3 regions of the Anabaena sp. FACHB-1391 genome follow, and region 2 is predicted to be linked to each of the others. Evidence: predicted binding sites of a transcription regulator. Region 2 holds the regulator's gene; each other region holds the start of a gene.

Region 1 (7,729 bases), on a different contig from region 2:
TTATTGACAAAATTCTCAATAATCATGAGAATAGACCCCTGTTTATTGAGAAAAATCTTTTTTCCCAAAATCCTATAGAAATAACTTATATCCCTATAACAAAATATCCAAGTTATTTAATCAATCTTGTATTTCCAGAAGTTGCGGTTAATATTTCCCTACTGCGGAGATTTATTTTGGAAATAATAATCTTAGTAATTCAAAACTCTATATATATGGACGCACTATTTTCCACCAATAACATCATCATACCCGAAACTCAAAACACTGTCAAGCCCTCCGGCTGAAATTACCAAAACTCGTGAAATTATTGACAAAATTCTCAATAATCATGAGAATAGACCCCTGTTTATTGAGAAAAATCTTTTTTCCCAAAATCCTATAGAAATAACTTATATCCCTATAACAAAATATCCAAGTTATTTAATCAATCTTGTATTTCCAGAAGTTGCGGTTAATATTTCCCTACTGCGGAGATTTATTTTGGAAATAATAATCTTAGTAATTCAAAACTCTATATATATGGACGCACTATTTTCCACCAATAACATCATCATACCCGAAACTCAAAACACTGTCAAGCCCCCCGGCTGAAATTACCAAAACTCGTGAAATTATTGAGTGCATAGTCCTATAAATAAATTTCGTGTATAATCAAGATGCCCCCAGGGGGGATTATCAATTATGATATTGTGGGATAAGTAAAGTTTAGTAACAAATATTAGAAACTTTGATTAATCATACATTCTTTTCCTATACAGCTACTAACCCTACGTTAGATATTGGTGATGGCATTAAAAAAACCTCTTTAGCAAACTTGATATCTTCCCGACAAAATTGGTTAGTATTTGCAGCGTCGGTATTTTTAGTATCAGTACCAGTGTTTGTGGAAGCACCATTAGTAAGATCATTTCCTGCGCTAAGTGTATTTTCAACAGGCTTTTTACTTTGGTTCAGTATGAGATTAATGTCAAGTTCAAGAACCTATTTATGGGGAGATTTACTCTTTGGGTTTAGCTGGACTTGGTTGACAGGGGCAATTTATTGGGGTTGGTTAAGATATGAACCAATTTGGCATATACCCATAGAATCACTAGGATTACCCTTTGCTTTGTGGTGTTTAGCGAAAAATTGGGGTAAAATCGGCAATTGGTTCTATTTAGGTTCTTTGCTGGGGACAGTTTTAACCGATATTTATTTTTATTTAGTAGATTTGATGCCCTATTGGCGACAAATTATGAGAATAGATCCCGCAGGAGCTTCACAAATCTTACAAAATGCCTTAGAACAAGTCGAAACACCCTGGGGAGAGGGCTGGGCGGTCATTCTTGCCCTGATACTGATGACAGTGGGAACAGTCTCTTTACTGAATAAACAATGCCATTGGTATGCCTTTGGAGGGGCAATTTTGAGTACAATTCTAGTAGACAGTCTATTCTTAATAGCAGCGGTTCTAGCGTGAAATTCCCATCAATGGGGAAAACACCCAAAAATAGGCGCGTAAGTGCTATGAGGAAGAATTTTTGGCAAAAGTCAAAGTAAACCAAATAGTAGTGAATATTGTGGATATTGATACGCTGTATATTAGTTCTTGATGACTGTTGTGCAAGATCCCAAGCTAAAACGAAGAAGCTAAACCATGAGAAAATCAGGATCAAGTTAGAATAGAAACTGCTCTAACAACCTGAAAATTCTGGCTTATGCCCTACGGTTTATGGCTTGTGGCTGCAAATAATCAACAATTTAATTGCTGTTTGATAGAAAGAGGTAAAAAATCGTGAAAGGATTGGTGCGTTTATTCACTGTATTTACATTGTTGCTAGGTTGTTGGGGAATGCTGGGAACTACTCAGACAGCCCAAGCTGTTAGTTTCAATAGCTTTGCAGGAAATCAAGTTCCAGTTTTAGCACTTGCTCGCCAAAACAAAGCAGATCAGAAACTGGGAACGGACTTTGGTAAAAAAATTGATTTGAATAATACCAATATCGCTGCTTTCCAAAAGTATCCAGGACTATATCCCACCTTGGCTAAGAAAATTATCAAAAATGCTCCTTACAACAAAGTAGAGGATGTATTAAATTTGGCAAAATTGAGCGATAAACAAAAAGCACTTTTGCAAGCCAATTTGGATAATTTCACCGTGACAGAATTTGAGCCTAACTTCAACGAAGGTGATGATCGCATTAACAACGGTATCTACAGATAACCTTAGTTGGTAATTGGTAATTGGTGATTGGTAGGGGCAATAGGCAAAAAGTCTAATAAATTTCTCTATTACCCATTACCCATTACCCATTACCCATTACCCATTACCCATTACCCATTACCCATTACCTATTACCCATTACCCCACCTTGTCTGATATAGATATTCCTAACCAATTTGATGTTTTAGTAGTCGGTGCTGGTGCAGCGGGACTATATACAGCCCTATGTTTACCAGCATCCTTACAAGTCGGCCTAATTACTAAAGAAACAGTTTCCCTATCCGCTAGTGATTGGGCGCAGGGTGGTATAGCCGCAGCCGTCGCCCCAGAAGATTCGCCAAAACTGCATATTGAAGACACATTAAAAGCCGGAGCGGGTTTATGTGATCTAGCTGCTGTAAAATTCTTAGCTGAACAAGCTCCCAGTTGTATTCAATCCCTGGTTAATTTAGGAGTCGCTTTTGATCGTCATGAAAGTAACTTAGCCTTAACCTTAGAAGCAGCCCATTCTCGTCCTCGTGTTCTCCATGCGGCTGATACCACTGGTAGGGAAGTTACAACTACCCTGAAAAATCAAGTTCTGCGTCGTCAGAATATCAAAGTAATTCAGCAAGCTTTGGCTTTGAGTTTGTGGATAGAACCCCAAACAGGTCAATGTTTGGGAATTAGCCTATTTTATCAAGGTAAAATTACCTGGGTGAGAGCCGGAGCAGTAATTTTAGCTACGGGTGGCGGTGGTCAAGTATTTGCCCAAACTACTAACCCAGAAGTAAGTACAGGTGATGGTGTGGCCATTGCTTGGCGGGCGGGGGCGATTCTTAGGGATTTAGAATTTGTGCAGTTTCATCCTACAGCCTTGAGTAAACCGGGACGTTTTCTTATTAGTGAAGCCGTACGCGGTGAAGGGGCGCACCTGGTGGATGATACCGGGCGACGTTTTGCTTTTGATTACCACCCATCTGGGGAATTAGCGCCGCGAGACGTGGTGAGTCGAGCAATTTTTAGTCATTTACAAAATACCGCCTCTGACCCGGCTACAGCCCATGTTTGGTTAGATATGCGTCCTATTCCCCCTGAGAAAATTCGTCATCGTTTCCCCAATATCATCGCCGTTTGTCAACGTTGGGGTATTGATGTCTTTAATCAACCCATTCCCGTTTCTCCCGCCGCCCATTATTGGATGGGTGGCATTCTCACAGATGTGACTAATTCGACCAATATTCCCGGTTTATATGCTGTTGGGGAAACCGCTAGTACGGGGGTACATGGTGCAAATCGTTTAGCCAGTAATTCTCTTTTAGAATGTATTGTCTTTGGGGCGCAAATGGCTAATGTTGATCATGAAAAATTGATAATTCAAAAACAGAAATCTGTTAACTTTATTAAAAATGGAAATTTTGCAGTTAACCCGTCTGCAATTGATTGGGAAAATCAACAAAGACAATTAGCAGAAATTCGCCAAAATTTACCCCGTATAGTTTGGCAAAGTGCGGGTATTTGTCGAGAAAAATCAAGTTTAGAAACTGCCATTTCTCAAATCAAATCTTGGCAAAAAGACTTTGCAGCTTTACCTTTAAGTCAATTATTATTAAGTTTACAGCCTGGACAATCAGTTAATTTTCAACAACCGAAAATTGAAAAGGAATTGCGGCTTTGGGCAGAAACTCGTAATTTATTAGATGTGGCCGAATTAATTCTCAAAAGTGCTGTTTTTAGAACCGAAAGCCGTGGTGGACATTATCGTTTAGATTACCCCCAAACTGATCCTAATTGGCAAGTGCATACTCTGGTGAAAAATCAAGAATGGGTAATGGGTAATGGGTAATTGGTAATTGGTGAAATTAAAGATAAATATATATTCACCTGATTACCTTATCGCCATTCCCATTCAAGTGAGGTACAAGCAGTAATAATTGTAGCTTGCTTCCCGAAGGGTACGCAGATGGACGCAGATAAACGGAGATAATTTTGTACTTCATTAGACTGGGAAACGCTATCATTTCCAATGATAACTTACGCAACTGGTCTAATAAATGAGATCGTAGTTAGGACTTTAGTCCTATCTTCTAGAGGCTATGGGAACAATCATCAGGGCTAAAGCCCTGACTACAAACAAAACATAATAATTTTTTGTCACAATTGCGTAAGTCTTACTAATTTTTAACGGAAATATTTAAAGTTTTTCGGACCTGTATAACCTGTGATATTTGCTAATTCTTCTAGACTTTGTACTCCACTATAGCTTTTACCATTAATAATCCAAGTTGGGAAACTTTGAATTTTTGCGGCTTTACATAATTCTGGTTTACCATTGGGACTATCACCAGCGCACTCTACCTTAGAATTATCATTAATGATTTGATAAGCTTCTTTCCCGAAAAGTAACTTTTGTTCGTGACAGTGGGGACACCAATAGGCTACATATTCCTTAGCACCAGATTTAACCAGATGTTGGGCTAGGGCTATTTCCGCTTCTCCAGATTTAGTAGTAATTTCCCAGCCAAATTCAGGATTTGGGTATTGTTTTGGGGTAAAGGTGATTGCTGTAGGTTTTCCATCAGTTGATTCAGTAATATTACCTGATGGGCTGATTTGAGAATAAATTCCTAAAGTCCCAATTAGCGTCACAATCGTTACAATTAAAGCGGTAAATAAAAGTTGTCCGTTATCTTCCCAATCCCTACCCATGACGGTTAACACTAACATGATTAATGCAAATAAGGCAGAAGCGATACAGTAAAGACAAATAGCTTTCAGTTCAAATGCTAGTACATACATTAAGTATCCACTAAAAACCGACATAGCGATCGCCCCTATAAACAGCAACCACCAAGTCACATTTTCTAGTTGTTTCTGACTTTTGTTATTTTCCCCTGAGTTCAATGCCAAAGGAGCTAAAGCGAATATAAACATACCCATGTATGCCAATAAACCAAATACAGGTAATGGTTGACCAAAAACTGTAGCCCAAGGACTAGAAAGGACATCTACACAACTCTTAACATTTTCTGGTGTAGTGCAAACCGGGGCGCTGCCGGTCAGCTTTTCAAAAGTGAGATAACCTGTATTCAGGATACCAAAACCGGAGATCGCTCCAATGGCTGGACGCGACCATTTATAAATACTAGGAGTAGAACGACGACGAGTCATAATATTAGTGATTGGTAATTGGTAATTAGTTTAGAAATCATCTAAATCAAGCAAATCAAAAGCATCATAGTTCAGACAACAGAGGTCTGCGGGCGGCTTCCACAAATTGACTGACGCGAATGGGGTCTATGGGTTGCTGAATTTGACCATGACGTTTGAGAGAACTAGAAACAATTACCCCATCTGCTGCTTGTAGGAGAGTGCTAACATTTTCCCAACTTGCGCCACTACCAATAAAAACGGGAGTTCCAGCAGCCGCAGCACTAGCTAGTTCTAAATCCTCTTGCTCAGGAGGACTACCAGTAGCCCAACCAGATAAAATTACCGCATCAGCCAAACCCCTTTCAATAGTGTCTTTCACAACAACAGTGAGATGAGGAGAACTCAACGGACGGGCGTGTTTTACTAAAACATCAGCAAAAATTTTCACGTCAGATCCTAATTCTCGACGATACCGTAGTAATTGATGAGCTTCCCCTTCAATTAGTCCTTGGTCAGTTGCCATTATACCTGTAAGTACATTAATACGAACAAATTGTGCATTAACACAACTAGCAACAGCGATCGCACTTCTGCCATCATTGCGTAACACATTTAATCCCACAGGCACAGTAACCAAGTTCTGTATACGTTGTACAACCACAGTCATGGCACTGACAACAGCCGGGTCAACTTGATTTTTAGTAAATGGGGCATCGAAAAAATTCTCAACGATAATCCCATCAACCCCTCCACTAGCAAGGGCTGTGGCTTCTTGTTCAGCGCGGTCAATCACTGCTTTGAGACTACCTCCCCAACGGGCTGAAGTAGGTAAGGGTAGCAAATGCACTACGCCAATAATTGGGGTTCGGGTTTTAAATAACTGATATAAGTCCACGTTTTTAATTTACTTCGCACATTCTCAAACTCTTACTCTTTGCGCCTTGGCGCGAAACATAACTCATACCGACATTATGCAACGCCGGTTTTTCTGTTCCCTGTTCCCTGCTGTGTGAGTCCTAAGCGGTTTTTTCATGGTCAGGTTGTAACCTCCTCCTCAAGATGGAAATTAACTTTCAACCTTCCCTAAGATATGTTAAGATAAAATCTGATTAGAAGAGAAGTTTGCCACTCACAAGATGCAAGGCAGCTTCCCGTCATTTAATTGTAAATGCCGGAGTAGCATTACTGCTTGATGGGCGTGGTCGCCAGTGCGATTTCCCGGTTGGGTAGCGGCTTCTCAAAACAGACCTCCGGGTCGGCTTCCCAATGGGTAAATTAACAAAGCCCACGCTGCGGTAATTTAAAATACCAATAAGCGAATTGTTAAAAAATATTACGAGTGTCAGACTTACCCAAAGATGCTCAAGATTACCCTGGGAAACAAATTAGTAGAAGGATCATGACACCGCCTCTATATGTAAAATAGAAGAGGTTGGGGGATTGTATTTACTAATTAAAGTAGCTAATTATACAGGTAAAATCTGGTAATTAGTAACGGGTAGTTGGGTAGGAGTTATTTATCTATATATCCCGACCCAATTTGAACGTTAATTAGCAAGGAAAAACGGAACATTTATTGAACATGATGGGTGAAAAGCCAACAGTTGCCATTTCTCACCTGGGCTGCGAGAAAAATCGCATTGATACAGAACATATGTTAGGGCTGCTAGTAAACGCAGGCTATAGTGTAGATAGCAACGAAGAATTAGCAGATTACGTAATTGTTAATACCTGTAGTTTTATTGAAGCAGCACGACAGGAATCAGTAAAAACCCTAGTAGAACTAGCGGAGGCTAATAAGAAAATCGTCATTACAGGCTGCATGGCCCAACACTTTCAAGAACAATTATTGGAAGAATTGCCAGAAGCGGTGGCGGTAGTGGGGACAGGAGATTATCACAAAATTGTGGATGTGATCGAGCGAGTAGAGCAAGGAGAGAGAGTTAAAGAAATTACCGCCGAACCTACTTATATCGCTGATGAAACCACACCGCGTTATCGGACAACAACCGAAGGAGTAGCTTACCTGCGAGTGGCTGAAGGCTGTGATTATCGGTGTGCATTTTGCATTATTCCCCATTTGCGAGGAAACCAGCGATCGCGTACCATTGAATCAATAGTAGCCGAAGCCCAACAACTGGCAGATCAAGGTGTGAAAGAAATAATTCTCATTTCTCAAATCACCACCAATTACGGCCTAGATATTTACGGAAAACCCAAATTAGCCGAACTGCTGCGGGCTTTAGGGAAAGTAGATATACCTTGGGTGAGAATGCACTACGCCTATCCCACCGGATTAACACCAGATGTAATGGCGGCCATCGAAGAAACCCCCAACTGTTTACCATATTTAGATTTACCCCTGCAACATTCCCACCCAGAAATTCTCCG
Region 2 (7,729 bases):
GTAATCTGTAACTATACTAGATGTTGATTTTACTGACTGCCTCTGTGCCATACTCGCAGATGGTAAAGCGATGTTGACGGTTGTTAGCAATGCTAAACTCATGGTTGAATGGGTGAGGAATTTACACAAATTTTTATTAAGCATACTTACCTGAGACTTGGAGATAACGATATTTGCAGTTATTCTGAAACATTTTAACGTTGATTACACCTAAACATCGCAGTGGCTCAACAATTTTATTTTCTCATAAATCTTTAATTTTCCGGACATAAGTAATTGTAATTTATTGCTTTGGGATATGGATTTTATATTTTCCATGAAGTTAATTCACCTCTAAATTTATTTAGACAATTTAATTCTCAATTTTTATAACAATTTTCGATTCTATATTTTCCACTTCTCCTCAGAGATTTTTTTCTAAAATATCAGATTCATAATTTTATTTTTTAGATATCTCTACACGCTTTCCATTTTTACCTTGTTTGACTTTTACCTAAGAGCATATTTTAAAGTTTTCGACAAATATGAATTTAGACCTTTTAAACACCTCTGAAATCTACTGTGGTACTACAGATTAAGCTGTAAATATAGCAGTCTTGTGAAAAATAAAATTACTACTTATGGCTGATTTATCCATGAAAATTTACCAATGTTAGTTATCTTAATCACCAATCTATTCGCCATAGCTGATACCCTGGACAGCCATTTACCATCAAGCAAAAACGATAAAGTGCTACTTTCTGATTTCGTTTGCTATCTGATTAAATCAATTCAGACAGGGTATGATTTCTGGTTTGAATTTGCTGAATAAAAAACTCTTCTAGAGATTGACGTGATAGATTCATGGTAATGATTTTTCCACCCATCAAACCCAGACTAGATAGAAAATCATAGTCATTTTCTTCGAGTATACCTTGCCAACAACCATCAGCACCAAATTCTAAACTAGCTATCCATTAATTGGGGAATACGTTGAGGTTGTAATTTTTGGGGAATTTGAAATAAACCCGCTGCTAACTCTAAAAATTCCCAACCACTGAGATAGTCGTATAAATAGGGATTTTCCGGGAGGTAGTCAATATGTTGTTTAACTTTAACGTCACCTATGGGTTGACCTAATAATAATCCCCTTCCAGATGTGGGGCGGATAATTCCCAACAACAATTTTAACAAAGTGGTTTTACCCGCACCATTGGGACCGAGCAAGCCAAAGGTTTCTCCTGGATACACTTGTAAAGAACAGTTTTTCAGGGATACAACTTTTTGATTGAGCCAAAATCCGGTGCGATAGACTTTTCGTAGTTCACAAGTCAGGACTACAGGTTGTTTGTCTAGGGGATTTTGTCGAGCATTGGAGTTGTCTGCAACAGAATTCATGGACGTGAAATTATCAACTACTGACTATTGAGAACTATCTACATATTAACCGCTGTCGGGAATTTTTATAATACACCTTTGGAACTAGGAATGGTTTCTGCTCGACGTGGATCAATTTCCGCTGCTACTCGCATAGCTCTAGCAAAGGCTTTAAAAGCAGCTTCAATAATATGATGGGAATTAATACCATCTAATTGACGAATATGTAACGTCATTTGGCTATGATTTACCAAGGCCACAAAAAACTCCCGCACCAATTGTGTATCATAAGTCCCCACCCGTTGAGTAGGAATTACCAAACCATAACTTAGATGAGGTCTACCGGAGAAATCTAAGGACACTTGTACCAAGGCTTCATCTAAAGGAGCAGTAAAATTACCGAAACGGACAATTCCTTTTTTATTTCCCAAAGCTTGAAATAATGCCTGTCCCAAGGTAATTCCCACATCTTCATTAGTGTGATGATCATCAATTTCCCAATCACCTTGAGCTTGAATATCCAGGTCAAATAACCCATGGGAGGCGATTTGATGAAGCATGTGATCTAAAAAGGGAATACCAGTAGATACTTTACATATACCTGTACCATCAAGGTTGATAGTGACATAAATATTTGTTTCACCAGTAGTACGGTGAACTGAGACTATGCGAGGTGTTTGTTTGTTGTCCGTTGTCATTTGTCAGTTGCAATAGGTAATGGGTAATGGGTAATGGGTAATGGGTAATAGGGGCAATAAATATTCTCCCTGCCCCCTGCTCCCGGCCTCTTCTTACATCCCCATGATTTCATATCCCGCATCTACATACAGGATTTGTCCAGTAATACCGCTTGCCAAATCACTACACAAAAAAGCGGCTGTATTACCTACTTCTAATTGAGTGACAGTGCGACGGAGCGGGGCTACTTTTTCAACATGATGAATCATATCTAGGATACCACCGACGGCAGAAGAAGCTAAAGTGCGAATAGGACCAGCCGAAATGCCATTAACACGAATATTTTCAGGACCAAATTCGGCTGCTAAATAACGAACACTGGCTTCTAGACCTGCTTTAGCCACACCCATAACATTATAATTAGGAATTGCTCTAACTGCTCCCAAATATGTAAGAGTAATAATACTTCCGCCTTGAGTCATCAAAGGTTTAGCAGCACCGCTTAACTGTACAAGAGAATAAGTGCTAACTTCTAAAGCTGTATTGAAACCAGAACGGGAAGTTTGGCTAAAACCTCCGGTCAAATCTTCCTTTTTAGCAAAAGCCAAACAATGGACTAGAATATCTAATCTCCCCCATTCTTGCCGGATAGTTTCAAAAGTAGATTGAATTTGCTCGTCATTTTCAACATTGCAGGGCAGAAACAAACTAGGGTTGAGCGGTTCTACCAATTCAGCCACTTTTTTTTCCATTTTACCCTTGTCATCTGGCAAGTAGGTAATACCCAAATTAGCCCCCGCTTTGTGCAGTTGCTGGGCAATTCCCCAAGCGATAGAACGGTTATTGGCAATACCTGTAACTAGGGCATTTTTTCCAGACAGATTCAGCATAAACTTTGCTAATATAATTCATCATTAGGAGCATACTAGAATCTGACCCTAGTTTAACTTTGTGAGCCTAGAAATTTTCTAAAATCCGCAAAGAGTAGGCAGGAAGTACCCGGCAAATCATAACCATATTTGTAAAGATTCTCAAGAAATTTCCCAGCTTTGGGGCAAAACCTGGAGACGATAACTAGCAGAACTACTTATCAATAATTACTAGCTAACCTGAACCAAAATTATGTATCATAATCAACGAAGGGTTAGGAAATATGAATTTGGGTATAGGAAAAACAAAAAAAATAACGGTGCTTTATTGATTTTTCAGGTGTATTCTTAGGTAATTAGTTTTTGTTTTTCTGGCATTGGGTAGGGGAAGGGAGATGATCGTGACACAAGACAAAGCCCTAGCAAATGTTTTTCGTCAGATGGCCACCGGGGCTTTTCCCCCGGTTGTCGAGACGTTTGAACGCAATAAGACGATCTTTTTTCCGGGAGATCCTGCTGAACGAGTTTATTTTCTTCTCAAGGGTGCGGTGAAACTGTCGAGGGTGTATGAAGCAGGAGAAGAAATAACGGTGGCTCTGCTGAGGGAAAATAGCGTTTTTGGCGTGCTGTCTCTATTGACAGGTAATAAGTCTGATCGATTTTATCATGCAGTGGCATTTACCACTGTAGAATTGCTTTCAGCGCCAATTGAACAAGTGGAGCAGTCACTAAAGGAAAATCCAGAATTATCAATGTTAATGCTGCGAGGGCTGTCTTCGCGGATTCTCCAGACGGAGATGATGATTGAAACTCTGGCTCACCGCGACATGGGTTCACGGTTAATTAGTTTTTTACTGATTCTTTGTCGTGATTTTGGCGTTCCTTCTGCTGATGGCATTACCATTGATCTGAAGTTATCACATCAGGCGATCGCTGAAGCAATTGGCTCGACTCGCGTTACTGTGACTAGACTCCTGGGAGATTTACGCGAGAAAAAAATGATTTCCATTCATAAAAAGAAGATTACTGTGCATAAACCTGTCGCTTTAAGTAAGCAATTTACTTAAAATTTATAATTTATGGGGTAAGGTCAATAGATTTTGGATTTACGATTTTGGATTTTGGATTGACTCCACCCTAAAGTGTGGAGCTTGGGGATTTTAAATTAGCGATTTTGGATTAGTTCTGCCCTGAAGGGGCGAGGGTTGTACCGAAAATTCCCAATCTAAAATCTAAAATCTAAAATTTTTTGGTCAGGTAATGGAATTGGTACGAATTTTTAGATATTAGGGGCAACCAATTCCAAAATTACCCCCACTCCATTGATTATTTATCCACAGACAATGGTTGAACGTAGTAGGCTAGACTGGTCAGCATTTCCGTAGCTAACAATGACCACTGGTTACATCCTAATTGCAGCAATTCTCATCCTGGGAGGCGTGATTGCCACCGTGGGCGATCGCATCGGCACACGAGTTGGTAAAGCACGTCTCTCACTCTTCAACTTGCGTCCGAAAAAAACCGCTGTAATTGTGACTATTTTTACGGGTGGTCTGATTTCTGCAACCACTTTAGCAATTCTATTTGCTGCTGATGAAGGATTGCGAAAGGGTTTATTTGAGTTGGAGGATATTCAAAGGGACTTGGGACAAAAGCGGGAACAACTGAAAACCGCAGAAACTCAAAAAGGTCAGGTAGAACGTGAGTTAAATCAAAGCAGACAAGAACGAAGTCAGGTACAACAGGAATTACAAACTATCAATAAATATTTGCGAGCGGCAAATACTAAACAAAAAGCTACACAATCTCAATTGAATCGTACTCTTAACCAACAGGCTAAAACTCAAGTACGACTTTATGAAACTCAACGTCGTCTCGGTGGAATTGTGGTTCAATATCAACAAGCTAAAACTGAATTACAAACTCTTTACAATCAGCGCCTGACATTACAAAGTGCAGTGCAAGAATTAAAGTCAGAACGAGAAAGATTGTATGCTCAAAGTAAGCAAGCTATTGATGAGGCAAAGACGGCTATTGAAAAACGCGATCGCAAAATTACTAAATTAGATAAGCTGATTCAAAACCGCAATCTACAAATTAAACAACGAGAAGAAATTATTCTGACAAGAGAATCTCGTTTACAAGAATTGGAAAAACAACAAAAATTTTTAGAACAAGAAGTAGCTAGATTAGAAAAATATTATCAGTCTTACCGTGATCTCCGGTTGGGTAAATTAGGTTTAGTTAGGGGTCAAGTGATAGTGGCAGGGTTAATTACTGTTGATAAACCTATTATGGCAACTCAGGCAATTATCCAAATTTTACAAGAAGCTAATCGTAATGCCAATATTCAATTAACTGAACCTGGCGCTAAATCTACAAATACAGAAATACTGCGTGTGACTAAAAATCAAGTTGATCAATTAATTGCACAAATTAAAGATGGTCGAGAATATGTAGTACGAATCTTTTCAGCAGGTAATTACGTTAGAGGTGAAAAGCAAATCGAATTTTTTGCAGATGCAGCCCGAAATCAACTAGTGTTTTCATCAGGTGAGGTACTGGCTACAACTACAGCCGATTTAATTAATATGACATCTGACCAACTGCGTCAACGTCTAGATTTGCTAGTTTCTGCTTCTCAATTTCGCGCTCGAAATGCGGGAATTGTTGAAGCTGTAGAAGTAGAAGGGACTTTTGTTCGCTTTGTTACTCAATTACAGCAAACAGAGCAAGAGATAGAAGTTAAAGCCGTAGCCGCAGAGGATACTTATACTATTGGTCCATTAAGAATAAAATTAGTGGCTTTATTAAATGGACAAATTCTTTTCACTACGTGAACAATCAAAAATCAATTTAACATAAACTAATAACAAAGCAAAACTTTACACAATTACTGAATTAATTTACAATAACAAATAATTAATTTACAATAACAAATGACGAATTTACAATTATAAATGATTGACTTACAATAACAAATGATTGACTTACAGTAAAAATTGATAACAACAAAGAACTAATGACTAATAACCAATGACTAATACACAACCTGTAGTTTTAGGATTTGATCCTGGTCGTGATAAATGTGGTATTGCGGTAATGGGATTAGATAGACAACTGTATTATCATAAAGTGATATTAGCAGAAGAGGCGATCGCTAACATTGAAGTACAATTGCAAAAGTTTCCTGTATCATTAATAGTGATGGGAGATCAAACAACAGCTAAAAAGTGGAAACAGCAACTTAATCAAGAATTAAGTAAACCCACAAATATTATTTTAGTTGATGAACGTTATTCTACCTTAGAAGCACGCGATCGCTATTGGCAGATGTATCCACCCCAGGGTATAATTAAACTATTACCCAAAGGAATGCGTCAACCTCCCAGGGCAATAGATGATATTGTGGCAGTCCTTCTAATTGAAAGATACCTGAACCGACTAACTAACAAATAATTTAGAGTTCAGCCCGAATTGTAAAAGCATAATCCCCCCCAGGTTCTAATTGATAATCTTGTTGTTCTAAAAACCGTCCTAGAGGTTCTTTAATTAAAGCACGACCTTGGGAAGGCTTTACAGAAAGTTCCCCCCGACGAAAATGCCACTGGAAATGCCATTGAAAATTACCAGCGCTGACTTCACCTTCAAGAAAGCCCTGTTGCCAAGATTGGCGGATAATTCTAACATGGGCAGTAGTTTCTGGCAGACGTTTTGCACTCACGCTTATTTAATGTCAGGTATGGGATAAAAGCCAATTATTTATGTAGGCTATTTATTTTACGTACTAAAAATAGCTTAAATCAATAAACTAATAAAGACAACATAAGTTAGTAAGGTCTGGGTTTTTAACTGCTGATTTGTAGTCAAATGACAATAAATGCAAGATAATAATGCAATAATTGCATTCAGGAATCAATTTTGTTACGAAAATAACAGATAATAAGAACGACATTGTTTATTACTGCTATTGCCCACTACAGAATATACAAGGTAGTGGGTTTTATCTCAACTTGAGGATTATTCACCATGGAGTCCCGTCATTGACTTGCAGCCAATGTTATATAAAACTATTTGTCAAGACTGTGCTTTTTATGTTAAATTACAGTGTACTCACCCTGATGAGTTAGATGTTGATTGTGCTACCGTAAATTTTTGTAGTTCATTTACTCCAGCGGTAGAAATTGATAGTCCTTGTGTGTCTTTTGGCTAAGATCGCTCTCTTGTGCTATTGCTGTCTTAATACTTAGATTTTAGGGAGGCTGTTTCCATTGATTATCCTATGTACTCATAATGATGGTGGTGTGGGAAAAACTACCCTTGCTGTTCATATTGCTGGTGTTCTTCTTAACAGACAAGATAGTACACTTCTAATTGATTGTGATGATCAGGCAGATTTTTGGCAGTTTTACATTGATCGCAATCCAGAAAAATCAAAAGATTGGGAATGGCTAGAAAATAGTACAGTAATGTATAATGGAAGGCGTGAAGCAATCCCGAAAGAGCTACCAAAAGGGCAATATGACCATATTGTTTTAGATATTGACAGTCCTCTAAAAAATATTGTACAAACAATAGTAGGGAATGACCCGGATTTGATTTTAGTACCAGTTAATAAATCTCAGGAAATCAAAGCATTGCGTAATCTTCCCAGAACTCTAAAAGTTATTGCTCAATTGGAAACAAAAGCAGGCTATGCTCCACAGGTAGTAATTGTACCTTTAGGAATATCACAATCCTCTATATATCAGATCGTTGAGAGATTAGAAGACGATTTGAAACCTCAAAGATACAGAGTTGCGGATGAAATGCCTGATTGTCAAGAG
Region 3 (7,729 bases), on a different contig from region 2:
TCCTCATCAGTTAATAATTGCTGTTTGACGATATAATCAAGTTCTGCACCTTCGGGCATACAGTATTGACAACGAAAGTTGCAGCGATCAATTAAACTGATGCGGAGGTAGTCCACCTTGTTTATAGTTGCGCTGGTTGTCATATTAGGGAAGTCAATTACTTAGAGCGATTGTACTAACATCATCTTAACTGATTTTTCAAAGGCATCAAATTTTATAAAAATATAAAATAAATCCCCGACTTCTCAAAGAAATCGAGGATCTAAGTTGTACTTGATCAGAAGTATTTAAATTAAACAGCAGCTAATTCTGGAGTTGGACGCTTACTGTTACGGATATTGTGAATCGCGTCAGCATAATCAGGAGCATTGAATACAGCCGAACCTGCTACAATAGCATTAGCACCAGCTTCCAAAACTTGCCAAGTATTATTAGCTTTCAGACCCCCGTCAACTTCAATCCAAGGATCTAAACCGCGTTCATCACACATTTGACGCAATTTGCGGATTTTAGGAACTACGCTAGGAATGAAGCTTTGACCACCAAAACCGGGGTTAACGCTCATAATTAGCACTAAATCGCACAATTCCAGCACATATTCAATTAACTCCAAAGGTGTACCAGGATTCAGTACAACTCCAGCCTGCTTACCAAGTTCTCTGATTTGTCCCAAAGTGCGGTGTAAGTGAGGAGATGCGTTATGTTCAGCATGGACGGATATAATATCAGCACCAGCCTTAGCAAAACCTTCTACATACTTTTCTGGTTCAACAATCATCAAGTGGACATCTAGGGGTTTAGTTGTAACCGGACGAATCGCCTCCACAATCAGAGGACCTATTGTAATATTAGGGACAAAACGTCCGTCCATTACATCAACGTGAATCCAATCTGCTCCCGCTTTGTCTACGGCGCGAATATCGTCACCCAGACGGCTAAAATCTGCTGATAGGATAGATGGAGCAATAACTATGGGCTTTTGAGATGAATTTTGGGTCATGGTTAGTGGGTTTTAAGCGTCTTCGTCTGTAGGTATTGTAACAAAATATGGATAAATTATTAATTAAGGCAAGAGTAAAAAAGTTTTTTAGTGAAAATCAGGAGTCAGAAGTCGGGACTCAGGAGAAGAAAGAAAAGATAAAAATCATATCTTTCTGATACCCTATACATTGCCTTTTGCATTTTTTCTTTTACCTTTAGCATTGTATACATTGCCTTTTGCATCTTCTCTTTCACTTCTTAGATTTTATACATTGCCTTTTGTACCATATCTTTTAAGTCTTGTATTTTACTTAGTAGCTCATGAACAAAAATTGGATAATTTTTTGGGGTTTAAGTTTTTCCTGCTTAACTCTACCAACCTTTGCTGGTGTAAAAGTTACAAATTTTTTAGATTATAAAGGTATTGATGCTTTGAAGTTACATCAAGCTCCTTATAATTTAACCGGAAGAAAAATTGCTATTGGTCAAGTAGAAATCGGTCGTCCAGGAATGTTTGGCTGGGACAAAGCCGTGTCTAAAAATCGTGCTGTATCACCAACAGCGGTTTTTATCCGCAATCTTGTAGCTAAGTCAAATTTTAATGTTGAGTCTCATGCCTATAATGTTTCTGCTGTCATGGTAAGTCAAGATAAAGCTTTTCCTGGTGTAGCACCCAATGCACGATTATATTCTTCCGCTGTGGGGTCTATGAGAAAAAATGGTCAACCGGAGGAGTGTTTATCAGCGCAACACATCGCTTTACAAAATGGTGGTGATGTTCGAGCTATTAATTTTAGTTTTGGTGAACCATTAAATCGTGATTCTAGACCAGAAGCTATTTTAGATGGAAATGCTTTACTCACATTATGTATTGACTGGTCTAGTCGTGTGCATGATGTTGTGTATACTATTGCGGGAAATCAAGGTAAAGGCGGGATTCCTATTCCTACAGACAATTTTAACGCAATTAATGTGGCTTTTTCCTCAGAACGAAACGGAATTTTTGATAAAGTTCACGTTTCTAATTTGACTAATAACAGTCAAGAAATAAAAGATCGTTTAACTGGAAAGGAATTTAATATTGGTAATAGAAGAGCAATTAGTTTAGTTGCTCCTGGTACTAATATTCCTTTACTTAATCCCGATGGTAAAATTAATAAATCTACAGGTACTAGTTTTGCTGCACCACAGGTTACTGCTACTGTAGCATTATTGCAAGAGTTTACTGATAGACAATTGCGAAATAAACAACTAAATTGGAGCATTGATGCTCGTCGTCATCAAGTGATGAAAGCTATATTACTCAATGCAGCAGATAAAATTCAAGATAGTGGTGATGGTTTACGGTTAGGAATGACGAGAACATTAGTTGATAAACAAAATCAAGATTGGTTAGTAACGGAAGCTTATCAAGATGTAAAAATTCCCTTAGATGCTCAAATGGGAGCAGGTCATCTAAATGCTTTTCGAGCTTATCAACAATTAAATGGTGGTCAATGGAAAGCTAATGCGCCTATACCATCAATTGGTTGGAATTATGATAGAGTTAATGCTAATACTGCTCAGGAATATGTTTTTAAAAGCGGTTTAAAAGCAAATAATTTTGTAGCTATTACTTTAAGTTGGGATCGTTTGGTAGAGTTAAATGATAAAAATAATAATCAACAATATGATCTGGGGGAAACATTTAAAGATCAGGGATTAAATAATCTTGATGTTTATTTGGTTGAGGAAAATGGGAAGAACAATGAAGTTGTTATGTGTGCTTCTGTGAGTGAAGTGGATAATATTGAACATATCTTTTGTCCAGTTTCTACTAATGGTAATTATAAAATTCGGGTAGAATTTAAGAAGCAGGTTAATGAAGCTGTTCAACCTTATGCTTTAGCTTGGTGGACTGTAGGTGAAAAGTGATCTATTTTTTTATAATTGCAATAATGAAGATGAACCACTAAAAAACGCGCTATCAGCTATGTTACACCACAAGTATAATTGTCACATACTGCATACTGCTAACCCAGACAAGTTATGAGTGTTTGCACCATGTAAAGAAGCGGTGATACCAATACCAAAGGTAAAAGCACTAACTAGCAGCAAGTTTGGGAACTGTCCCATCTTGACACCTTAACCATTTCTATACTAAACTACTCAAGTAATTTCATTAAATCACAATTATAAACAACAAATATAAACAACAAAGATGTTAAAATTACTCAAGTTATGTTACATTTATATGGCGGTGAATTAAAATAACTTCCGGTAGTATCACCCACCAAACCATATTCCAGATTGACAAGTGACCACTCACTAACGAATAATGACTATAATTTTAACCAATGACGACGGTATTGATGCCCCAGGTATTGCAGCTTTATTCAAAGCCGTAAGCACTAAATATGACAAGACTAAACTGATTATTGCGGCACCACAATTACATCAATCAGGCTGTGGACATCAAGTGACTACCCATCAGCCAATTAACGTCGAACGTCGTTCTGATTTGGAGTATGCAGTAGGAGGAACTCCTGCTGATTGTGTGAGAGTTGCAATATCACATCTTGATCCAAATGTCAAGTACGTAATCTCAGGTATTAATGCTGGTGGAAACTTAGGAGTTGATCAATATATTTCCGGTACTGTCGCTGCTGCGAGAGAAGCAGCAATACACGGTATTCCAGGAATTGCTGTTTCTCACTATCGTCGCGGCAATCTCGATTATAATTGGGATGCAGCTAGTAAATGGACTTCCCAATTATTAGAGAATTTAATTCAACTTCCTCTAGAACCCGGATGTTTTTGGAATGTCAATTTACCCCATTTGTCACCAGAGGCGGCATTTCCAGAGGTAATATTTTGTCAACCTTGTACAAAGCCTTTACCTGTTAATTATCGCATACAAGATGATGGTTTTTGCTACATAGGAGAATACGGGCAACGAGAGCGAACTCCTAATAGTGATGTTGATATATGTTTTTCTGGAAAAATTGCGGTGACAAAGTTAAGAGTTTAACATTAGCTTTTAACATCAACTGTGGTAATTATTCATCTGAATTTTGGATTAAAGATAGGAGTCCATCTAAAGTTTGTGACAATTGAGTGATTTGTCGTATTGACTCCTTATGAGAGTCCGCCAGACTTTGGACAGCGTCACACAAGGCAAAAATCTGATAACTTTGCTGCTGTACTTGTTTTCCTTGGATTTCTAGTTGTAAACTCAGGGAATCTACTCTTTGACCAAGACGTTCAATTGTTTCAGTTGTAGACAGTACAGCGTCTCCAATTTGTTCAACAATAGATTCTAACCTGCTGACTTTGGTTTCCACTCCAATTGCAATCATTTCTGGCTTGCTCCAATTTTGAGAAAAAATCATTACAGTGATATTCCTATATATTCAGCCAACAGTGAAATCATCAGCATTATTAGGACTTAAACAGAATATAGCTAACAGTCAGGTGTAGCTATAAGCCTTATTATTACCTAGGGGTAATTCATGAATTACCCTTACTTTCCTTCCGTTTTACGTAATTCCTGATTATTAAGAGAATGCTTGGGAAGTGATAAAATCTACCCAAAATATCTCTCCAAACCCTGAGTATTTCTTTTTCTGGAGTTCTCTTATTAGTAATATAACCACTAATTATTCACAAAATCAAGCTATTTTAGTTCAATGGAGTAGTTCTTCTACAAGATGTTGATTCCACAAAATCTTATAAAGTCCAGGCTGTTCTACAAGTTCTGAGTGATTACCGCTTTGGACGATTTTGCCCTGCTCCATGACCAAAATTCGGTCAGCGGTGGCCGCTGCGGAAAGTTGGTGAGTAATGAAAATCACAGTTTTTCTTTTTGTACCTGTGGAGAGATTAGCCAGAATTTGTGTAGCAGTTTGATTATCTACACTGGAAAGGGCATCATCTAAAAGCAAAATTGGGGCATCAATTAACATAGCTCTTGCTAAAGCTGTGCGTTGTCGTTGTCCACCAGAAAGGGTAATACCGCGCTCTCCCACAATGGTTTCGTATTTTTTGGGAAATTTACCGATTTCTGAATCAATTTGCGCCATTTTGCCCGCGTAAATTACATTTTCTTCTGGGGCTAGGGGGTCGCCATAACGGATATTATTTTTGATGGTGGTACTGAATAAAAAGCTATCTTGAGGTACGTAAGCAATGGCTTTTCTTAAATCACTCACAGCGAGTTGAGTAATATCCCAGCCATCTAAAAATAATTGTCCGGGCTGAATATCTAATAATCTAGGGATAGCATTGGCTAAAGTTGATTTTCCACAACCCACAGGACCGATAATGGCGACTATTTCCCCAGGGGCAATGGTAAAATTGAGATGATCTAAAGCTGGGGTATTGACACCAGGGTAAGTGTAATTAAAATTTACTGCTGTTAGTTCTCCTTGGATATTACGGATTTCAATATGTTGACTATTAGCTGTGTCCTGAATTTTGGGGGTTACACTGAGAATAGTCTCTAATCGGTCAATACTAACTTCACCTCGTTGATAAGCTGTAATGGTAAATCCTAATAAAGCCGTGGGGAAAACCAAACGCTCTACATAAATTAGTAGCGCCAAAAAATCCCCAATTGCTAGAGAACCAGTAGATATTCGTGCTGTACCTAACCAGATGATTATTAAAGAACTGAGACTAGCTAAACCACCAATGAGAGGAAATAGAGTGTTACGAGTTTTGGCTAATTGCAAATTAGCAGTTAATAGCTGTTGATTTTCTCGATTAAAAGCCTGACGCTCATTTTTTTCTTGGGCGTAAATTTTAATGAGAGTAATACCACTAATATCTTCCCGGACAAGTTCGCTGATATTTGCAAGTTTTTCCTGGACAGCGGTTTGTTCGTCACGCAGGCGATCGCTAAAAAAATGCACCACGAGAAACATCAGGGGATAAACTGCTAATGATGCCAATGTCAGGTCTACACTCAAGGATAACATGACTGGTAATGTTAGAGCATAGGCGAACATGGTATTTGCCAAACTCAAGACAGCAAAGCCTAATAATCGTCGAATATTATCTACATCACTAGTAGCGCGACTAATTAAATCCCCAGGGGTATTAACGTTAAAATAAGCAGGTTCTAATCGGAGTAAATGTTCAAAAATCCGCTGTTTGAGGTCAAATTCTACCTGTCTTCCCACACCAAATATCCAAATACGGGAAGCCATTCGTACCATCCACATGGCGGAACTGAGTAGAGTAATGATCACCACGTAATGTATTACCTGGTGAAAACTCACATTCGTGGAAATTGAAAGTGTATCTACTCCAGAACGAATTAACAAAGGAATATACACCCCCAGTCCATTGACGAGTAATAAGGCGATAATACCTGATATAGTTTCCCGCCAATAGGGACGTAAATAGTGAGCGATTTTAGCAAGTCTGTGCGATTTGGCCATGCCAGCAATTGATGATTAATGATTAATCTGTTCCCACCTTCATCCCCTAACCCCAGTCACATTTTAAACATGATCACGGGCGACCACGCAAGAAAACATAAATTTGGTTGAGATAACTTTCCCATACTTGGGTAGTAAGTTGCAGCGTTTCTGCACTAGGGACAAAATCCTCTACCCGTAACCCACGGTTTCTGATTTCTTGGGGATTTTGGAGTAGATAGGAGGGAATGTTCCTATTCATACTATTGAAAGCTATAATGGGAGAATTGATCTCTTCCTGATGTAGGATGATATCTTGCTGTATATCTGAGATACTAGGACTAGTATTGACTGGAGCTAAGGCTACTAAAGCAGATGAAGAAGATTGGTAATTGAGATTATTACCCTCCACTGTAGCAATTGGTGATCTAACTAAGAAATAAGCGATCGCTGGTGTACTAGATAAAAGTAAAATACCTAAAGCCCATCCTAGTAAGTAACCGCCCGGTTTGTCTATACCACCTCCTTTGATTTTTTGAGCAGCGAAACACAACATTAAAACCGAAGCACCCAAGGGCTTGAGGGGAAAGGAGATAAACCGCCACAAAGAAGATACTGCTGGTTCATTGGGATTAAGAAAAGCCAAGGCTAAAACAACAATTACCAGCCCTAAAATGAATCTACCGACAAAAGTTCCTGTGGGATAGAATCTTTGAAACAAGGAATAGGCTACAACACCAATTAAGAGCCATAGCAAGACCCGGCTTAACAACTGAAACATCATAAGTAAGTTAACTCTCTAATTTTTTAGGGACGTAAGCCCATAGGCTACAGATAGTGGATTAATTTTATCGTCAAGCTGACTTCAAAATACCCCATACCTGACACCCAAAGATTACCGTCGTAGTGATTTTAGTGCAATTTTTTGACACTGGGTGTATTATTGCCAATTTTCCTGAAGGAATTTTTGGAAAAATATCCGTGTATTAAGTTTGGATAGTGTTACTAATGTCTAGTGATAAGGAATGCTCACCCCACAGGAGTTAAACTGATTGCGTTTATACAATCAATTTAAGTGATCATAAATACTCATAATTTATTTAAATTTATTTACAACAAATATTTACTATTTACAACAAAAAAGAGGTGGGGTATCTTTATTAGTTTAAGTGAAAATTGTATTGATTTTTATAAACTTACTTAATTGAGAATATCTATCTAATGACATACAAACATAATCAGGCCTTTGATGGAAGGTCTTAATCATAAAAATATCTAATATGAATCTATTAGAACAGAACAACTAAGAACTAAAAATTCAATTTTACCAGGTTCTAATGTTGAGA

The links. The regulator NtcA, encoded in region 2, controls nitrogen genes in cyanobacteria. The targets are predictions, from matches to a motif close to TNTGTANNNNNNNNTACANA.
Region 1: a site for NtcA is predicted at 709-728, ahead of H6F62_RS18560 (DUF3120 domain-containing protein). Genes of this name have one in related genera too.
Region 3: a site for NtcA is predicted at 1,026-1,045, ahead of rpe (ribulose-phosphate 3-epimerase). Genes of this name have one in related genera too.

What each region holds. Positions count from the first base shown of each region.
Region 1 covers NZ_JACJQS010000050.1:13-7,741, forward strand. The annotation lists partial or broken gene H6F62_RS20745 (hypothetical protein) at 1-287, shown strand, start outside; gene H6F62_RS18560 (DUF3120 domain-containing protein) at 731-1,462, shown strand; gene psbU (photosystem II complex extrinsic protein PsbU) at 1,778-2,206, shown strand; gene nadB (L-aspartate oxidase) at 2,355-4,031, shown strand; gene H6F62_RS18575 (vitamin K epoxide reductase family protein) at 4,367-5,356, opposite strand; gene btpA (photosystem I biogenesis protein BtpA) at 5,421-6,233, opposite strand; gene rimO (30S ribosomal protein S12 methylthiotransferase RimO) at 6,924-7,729, shown strand, end outside.
Region 2 covers NZ_JACJQS010000014.1:68,297-76,025, reverse strand. The annotation lists gene H6F62_RS09010 (polysaccharide biosynthesis/export family protein) at 1-144, opposite strand, end outside; partial or broken gene H6F62_RS09005 (ATP-binding cassette domain-containing protein) at 762-1,377, opposite strand; gene hisB (imidazoleglycerol-phosphate dehydratase HisB) at 1,443-2,054, opposite strand; gene fabI (enoyl-ACP reductase FabI) at 2,148-2,924, opposite strand; gene ntcA (global nitrogen regulator NtcA) at 3,299-3,970, shown strand; gene H6F62_RS08985 (DUF3084 domain-containing protein) at 4,295-5,743, shown strand; gene H6F62_RS08980 (pre-16S rRNA-processing nuclease YqgF) at 5,940-6,362, shown strand; gene H6F62_RS08975 (DUF3146 family protein) at 6,364-6,627, opposite strand; gene H6F62_RS08970 (hypothetical protein) at 6,961-7,116, shown strand; gene H6F62_RS08965 (ParA family protein) at 7,175-7,729, shown strand, end outside.
Region 3 covers NZ_JACJQS010000031.1:40,056-47,784, forward strand. The annotation lists gene moaA (GTP 3',8-cyclase MoaA) at 1-125, opposite strand, end outside; gene rpe (ribulose-phosphate 3-epimerase) at 293-1,000, opposite strand; gene H6F62_RS14880 (S8 family serine peptidase) at 1,303-2,895, shown strand; gene surE (5'/3'-nucleotidase SurE) at 3,299-3,991, shown strand; gene H6F62_RS14890 (hypothetical protein) at 4,020-4,319, opposite strand; gene H6F62_RS14895 (ABC transporter ATP-binding protein) at 4,647-6,404, opposite strand; gene H6F62_RS14900 (hypothetical protein) at 6,478-7,164, opposite strand.